3 regions of the Janthinobacterium sp. PSPC3-1 genome follow, and region 2 is predicted to be linked to each of the others. Evidence: predicted binding sites of a transcription regulator. Region 2 holds the regulator's gene; each other region holds the start of a gene.
What was found. Region 2 encodes NrdR, which represses ribonucleotide reductase genes. Its sites were predicted from a motif close to CACNANATNTNGTG; they were not measured.

Region 1 (2,266 bases), on a different contig from region 2:
AGTAGGGGTTGTCCACCGTGCCGGCCTGCAGGATGGCCGGATAGCGCTTGCGGTCTTCGCGCGCGAAGCGGTAGGTCGTGCCTTCGGCCGGCGTCGCCTCCAGGTTGTACATATGGCCCGTCTGCTCCTGGAACGCGATCATGCGTGCACGCACATGGTCGAGCAGGCGGATCGCCAGCGCATGACCCTCCTTGCTGGTGATGTCGTATTCGTTGCCGCTGAAATTGCGGATCATCTCGTTGATGCCATTCACGCCCAGGGTGGAAAAGTGATTGCGCAGGGTGCCCAGATAGCGTTTCGTGTACGGGAACAGGCCTTGCTGCATCAGGTCCTCGATGGTGGCGCGCTTGATTTCCAGGCTGGTCTTGCCCAGCTCCAGCAGGCGGTCCAGGTCGGCCAGCAAGGCCGCTTCGTCGCCGCGCCACAGATAGCCCAGGCGCGCGCAGTTGATGGTCACCACGCCCAGCGACCCTGTCTGCTCGGCCGAACCGAACAGGCCATTGCCGCGCTTGAGCAGCTCGCGCAGGTCCAGCTGCAGCCGACAGCACATGGAACGGATCATGTTCGGTTTCAGTTCCGAATTGATGAAATTCTGGAAGTAGGGCAGGCCATAGCGCGCCGTCATCTCGAACAGGCGTTCGGCGTTCTCGCTGTGCCAGTCGAAATCCTCGGTGATGTTGTAGGTCGGGATCGGGAAGGTGAACACGCGGCCCTTGGCGTCGCCTGCCATCATGATCTCGATATACGCGCGGTTGATCATGTCCATTTCAAGCTGCAGCTCGCCGTAGGAAAACGGCATTTCGACGCCGGCGACCACCGGTATCTGCTCGCGCAAATCTTCCGGGCAGACCCAGTCGAAGGTCAGGTTGGTGAACGGCGTTTGCGTGCCCCAGCGCGACGGCACGTTGAGGTTGTAGATCAGCTCCTGCATATACTGCAGCACGTCGGCATAGGCCAGGCCATCCTTGCGGATGAATGGCGCCATATAGGTGTCGAAGGAGCTGAAGGCCTGTGCCCCCGCCCACTCGTTCTGCAGGGTGCCGAGAAAATTGACGATCTGGCCGATGGCCGACGACATGTGTTTCGGCGGGCTCGACTCGACCTTGCCCGGCACGCCGTTCAGGCCTTCATGCAGCAGGGTGCGCAGCGACCAGCCGGCGCAGTAACCGGCCAGCATGTCGAGGTCGTGGATATGCAGCGCCGCCTCGCGGTGGGCCGCGCCCACTTCCGGCGGATAGACCTGGTCGAGCCAGTAGTTGGCGATCACCTTGCCCGACACATTGAGTATCAGGCCGCCCAGCGAATAGCCCTGGTTGGCGTTGGCGTTGACCCGCCAGTCGCGCCGTTCCAGGTACTCGTTGATGGATGCGGCGACGTCGACCTGGCCGTGTTTTTTCGACGCTGTGACGGGTAGTGCGCTAGCTGACATGAAACCTCCAATAACCACAACATGCGGTGTTTTATTGAAGGTTATCGACTAAATGTAGTGCCGTCAAAGGGCGCGTGCAAGCGATTGGCGGAACCTTGATCCAGGTGAAAATCGCGCAGCCATCACTTTTTGTCCCACCGCGTTTCGCGCAGGATCATGTACGTGGTGCCGAAGAATGCGCCGCCGCAGGCGACGATGCTGATGACGGAGGCGGGCAGCACATGGATCCAGATTTCGGCCGGCGAAAAGGTGCTCCAGCTGGCCACGCGGATATCAAACGTGATGTAGTTGGCCAGCAGCCAGTACGCGGCCAGGATGGCGGTGCAGATGGCGCTCTGGCGCAGCAGCGGCACCTGGCGGCGCGCAAACACGGCCAGCAGGAACAGCAGCACCACGCCCGGATACACGCCCAGAATCTCGGGCGAAAACATGTGCGTGCTGTTGATGTCATGGCCTTCGACGGGCGACGCCCATTGCACTTGCAGCGCGGTCAGGAACAGGGTCAGGAGCAGTATCAGCAGGGGTTTGCGGGTCATGGCGATGGCTGGAATGAATAGGAGTTAGGCACGATGGCAGTGCCGCATTCTACAGCGCAAGGAGGGGTGCCGATGCATGCATTCCTTCACCTGCGTCAAGGACTCCCCACATGGCGCGGGGCTATAGTCTCGACCCTGAGCCGATACAGAAAGTCCCCATCATGAAGCTTGAACATTCCACCGCCCAGCGCGTGGCCGGACCGCTGGAACTGGTCTGCCCGGCCGGCAGCCTGCCGGCCCTGAAAGCGGCGGTCGACAATGGCGCCGACACCGTCTACCTCGGCTTTCGCGACGCCACCAA
Region 2 (2,266 bases):
GCAACTGTTCGGCGCCGAAGCGGCCAACGTACAGCCGAACTCGGGCTCGCAAGCGAACCAGGGCGTGTTTTTCGCCATGCTGAAACCGGGCGACCTGATCATGGGCATGTCGCTGGCCGAAGGCGGCCACCTGACCCACGGCATGCCGCTGAACATGTCCGGCAAATGGTTTGACGTGGTCTCCTACGGCCTGACGGCCGAGGAAGATATCGACTACGAAGCCATGGAACGCCTGGCCCGTGAACGCAAGCCCAAACTGATCATCGCCGGCGCCTCGGCGTTCTCGAAAAAGATCGACTTCGAACGCTTCTCGAAAGTGGCGAAAGAAGTGGGCGCCTACTTCATGGTCGACATGGCCCACTACGCCGGCCTGATCGCCGCCGGCCTGTACCCGAACCCGGTGCCGTTCGCCGACTTCGTCACCTCGACCACGCACAAGTCGCTGCGCGGCCCACGCGGCGGCATCATCCTGATGAAGGCCGAGCACGAAAAAGCCATCAACTCGGCCATCTTCCCCGGCATCCAGGGCGGCCCGCTGATGCACGTGATCGCCGGCAAGGCAGTTGCCTTCAAGGAAGCGCTGAGCCCCGAGTTTGTCGAATACCAGAAGCAGGTCGTGAAGAACGCCGACGCGCTGGCCAAGACGCTGATCTCGCGCGGCCTGCGCATCGTGTCCGGTGGCACCGAATCGCACGTGATGCTGGTCGACCTGCGCGCCAAGAACCTGACGGGCAAGGAAGCCGAAGCCATCCTCGGTTCCGCGCACATCACCTGCAACAAGAACGGCATCCCGAACGACCCGCAAAAACCATTCGTCACCTCGGGCATTCGCCTGGGCAGCCCGGCGATGACGACGCGCGGTTTCAAGGAAGCCGAAGCGGTGCAAGTGGGTAACCTGATCGCCGACGTGCTGGACAACCCGCATGACGCCGCCACCATCGAGCGCGTGAAAGCGGCCGTGAAGGTGCTGGCCGATGCCAATCCGGTCTACGCTGCATAATTATTTGTCCAGTATGTGTCTTCCAGAGTAAGATTCTGGATGACACATTCCAGCCGTGCCCGCGGGCGCCCTGAGTGTATCCGGGCGCCCGCGCTCCATTTGTTGAACTAAAAGGCTGTGCCGCTGCCCATGAAATGTCCATTCTGCCACCATGACGAGACCCAGGTCCTCGATACGCGCGTATCCGAGGAAGGCGACGCCATCCGCCGCCGGCGCCGTTGCGGCAAATGCGACAAGCGTTTTACCACCTATGAACGGATTGAACTGATCATGCCGGCCGTGGTCAAAAAGAACGGCAGCCGGACGGAGTTCGCTGCGGATAAGTTGCGCGGCAGCCTGATGCTGGCCTTGCGCAAGCGCCCCGTCGCGGCCGCCTCGCTGGACATGGCGATCGCCACCATCGAAGAAAAGCTGCTGACCAGCGGCAAGCGCGAAGTCGATTCCGGCTATATCGGCGAACTGGTGATGCAGGAACTCAAGCGCCTTGACAAGATCGCCTATATCCGCTTTGCCTCCGTCTACAAGAATTTCGAAGACCTGGCCGAGTTCCAGGACGCGATCGCCGAAGTGGGCCAGCCGCGCAAAGTTTAAGTGTCAAGTTCAAGCACCACAGTTGTTTTCTTCCAGCAAGCGGCCTGATCAATTCAGTAGCCGCTTTTTTTCTCTATTCCCGCATAGCTTTGCGCTGTCTCATGCCTGACCCCGCCGCCACGCCTATCGTGTAGCAGGGCTGGCTGATCCTGGCCGCACCTCTTCCTTTCCCTGCAAGCGGGAGGCATGCATGCGCCATCTTGTTCATACCCAAGGCACTACCCTGGTTGAAGTGCTGGTCGCGTTGTTGCTGCTGGCCGTGGGCCTGTTGAGCGGCAGCGCGATGCAATTGTCGTCCCTGCGTGCGCGCCATGAATCGGCCCTGCTGTCGACGGCCATGCAACTGGCGGCCAGCATGGCCGAGCGCATGCGCGCCAACAGCGCCCAGCTGCAATTGCCCGATGCCGATAACCCCTATCTGGGCCTCGACTACCAGGCGGGGCCAATTGATGAGCCTGGCGGCGCGCCGGCCTGTCTCGGCGACACCGCCTGCAGCGCCGCGCAGCTGGCGCAATTCGATATCGCCGAATGGAAACAGCAACTGCGCAAGGACTTGCCGGGCGCGCGCTTGCGCATCTGCCGCGATGCATTGGCCTGGGACGCGGCCGCGCAGGGCTTGCAATGGAGCTGCAGCGGCGGCAGCGGTGCGCCGGTCGTCATCAAGCTGGGCTGGCG
Region 3 (2,266 bases), on a different contig from region 2:
ATACTTGGCCAGCAGCGCGTTGTCCTTGATGGCGTCGTAGATGCCTTCCAGGTCATCGGAGACGGTGCTCAGGTAGCACGACGACAGCTGCGAACGCAGCGTGCCCGAGTTGAACAGGGTCGGCGTCGAGCTCATGAAGTCGAACGAGGACAGCAGGCTGTAGAACTCGATGGCGCGCGCTTCGCGGTCCGACTCGTTCAGGGCCAGGCCCATCGCCACGCGCATGTAGAACGCCTGCGGCATTTCGATGCGCACGTCCTGGATATGCAGGAAGTAGCGGTCATACAGGGTTTGCAGGCCGATATAGCCGAATTGCAGGTCGCGGTCGGCAACGATGGCTTTGGCCAGACGTTCCAGGTCGAAGCTGGCCAGCACCGGATTCAGCAATTCAGCGGAGATACCCTTGGCGATATACGCCGGGAAATAGGTCAGGTATTCGGCGGCGGCGGCCGCTTGCGGCACTTCCTTGCCGAACACTTCCTTGCGCACCGTGTGCAGCAGGATGCGGGCCGTCACTTGCGAGTAGGCCGGGTCTTTTTCCATCAGCGCGCGCGCTGCCAGGATGGCCGACTTGTGCAGCTCTTCGACCGGCACGCCGTCGTACAGGTTTTTCACGGTTTCAGCCAGGATGGCGTCGGCATCGACGTGTTTTTCCAGGCCGGCGCAGGCGGCGTTGATCAGGTCGCGCACTTGCTGCATGTCGAGCGGGCGGCGCACGCCGTTGTCGAGCACGTTCAGTTGCGGTGCGGCCACTTGCGCGGAACCACCCAGGGCTTCCTTCTGCAGGCGGCGCTCCTCCATGTGCTTGGCGCGGTACAGCACGTAGGCACGCGCCACGTCGTGTTCGCCCGAACGCATCAGCGACAGTTCCACCTGGTCTTGCACGTCTTCGATATGGAAGGTGCCGCCGCCCGGCTGGCGGCGCACCAGCGCGGCGACCACGCCGGCCGTCAATTGTTCCACCAGTTCGCGCACGCGGGCGGAAGCGGCGCCCTGGCCGCCGTTCACGGCCAGGAACGCCTTGGTCATGGCGATCGCGATTTTCGAAGGCTCAAATGCCACCACCGCGCCGTTGCGGCGGATGATGCGATAGTCGCCCATGGCCGCGCCGGTGCTTGCCACGCTGTGCGCCGCGCCTGGCGCTGGCGGTACTGGCGTTGGATGGATGGAAATATCTTGAGGTGATTGCATTGAAGCTCCCGTTGTCAGCTAAAGTCAGCCTGCAGTTTTGCTGCCGCGTGTGTTGTTGAATAGAACGCCCGATGGTCCGGGCTTCTTCCGGTATTTATTGTTAAAAACTACATATTCAAGGCATCAGATGATACAAATGAAAATAGCCTGCCCTCACGGCCATGGATGGCGCGAAACATGTCTCTGAGGGTGATAAACCGCCAGTGTCAGATTGCCAGGTGAGCACGCAATGGTGTTGGCGCTGGCTTGACACTAATGCTGAAAACATCTGTGATGGCACTACATTTAGTAACTACATCTAATTTATGCACTAATTGTAGTACCCATCGATGGCAGGCGCAATACTTTTCCCGCCTGTGTCCTGCTTAATTTTTCCGATTTCATGCACGAATTCAATTGACTTTTCAGGGCATGGATAACAGGCCCGGCACCCGCATAGTAAGCACTAACGCAGGCCGCTGCGGACCGCTGCGCGCCCCATTCCCGATATGAATCCAGATCAATTTCAGCCTGGTTTGACCTTGCTATGCCAGCAATTATTTACGCCAATGCAACTACTGGAACAGTCGCCGGCCGCGGCTGGCGAAACCGGGACCGGCATTATAATCTACCGCGCCGCTTCGGTCCCGGCGCCGCCTGTTTCGGCTCAGCCCGGCGGCTCGCGCAGTTGCAATTTTTGCATGCGGTAGCGCAGCTGGCGCACGCTGATGCCCAGTTGCCGCGCCGCGCGCGCGCGGTGGTAGCGCGTTTGCGCCAGGGCCTGCAAGATCATCTCGCGCTCGGTTTGCAGCAGGAACAGCTGCAGCGGCACGATGGGCGCGCCGCCATGCCCCATGCCGGGCAGCGGCAATTGCCGGCCGGGCAAGCCGCCGTTCAAGGCCGTCACCGGCGCCGGCGCGGGTACCGCCACAGGCAAGCCCAGCCCATCGACCGTGATCATGCCGCCATCGGCAAAGGCCAGCGCCCGCTCCAGCAGGTTTTCCAGTTCGCGCACATTGCCGGGAAAAGCATGGCGCGCCAGCGCCGCCAGGACCGCCGGCGCCAGGTGCATGTCTTGCCGTGGCGCCAGGCGGGC

Region 1: the regulator NrdR is predicted to act here: its motif matches at 1,445-1,458, upstream of ACP7B7_RS07115 (ribonucleoside triphosphate reductase).
Region 3: the regulator NrdR is predicted to act here: its motif matches at 1,469-1,482, upstream of ACP7B7_RS18395 (ribonucleoside-diphosphate reductase subunit alpha).

Annotation. Positions count from the first base shown of each region.
Region 1 covers NZ_JAFCTQ010000004.1:211,085-213,350, forward strand. The annotation lists gene ACP7B7_RS07115 (ribonucleoside triphosphate reductase) at 1-1,429, opposite strand, end outside; gene ACP7B7_RS07120 (hypothetical protein) at 1,552-1,965, opposite strand; gene ubiU (ubiquinone anaerobic biosynthesis protein UbiU) at 2,127-2,266, shown strand, end outside.
Region 2 covers NZ_JAFCTQ010000029.1:29,381-31,646, forward strand. The annotation lists gene glyA (serine hydroxymethyltransferase) at 1-1,000, shown strand, start outside; gene nrdR (transcriptional regulator NrdR) at 1,130-1,591, shown strand; gene pilV (type IV pilus modification protein PilV) at 1,782-2,266, shown strand, end outside.
Region 3 covers NZ_JAFCTQ010000017.1:119,435-121,700, forward strand. The annotation lists gene ACP7B7_RS18395 (ribonucleoside-diphosphate reductase subunit alpha) at 1-1,191, opposite strand, end outside; gene ACP7B7_RS18400 (sigma-54 interaction domain-containing protein) at 1,838-2,266, opposite strand, start outside.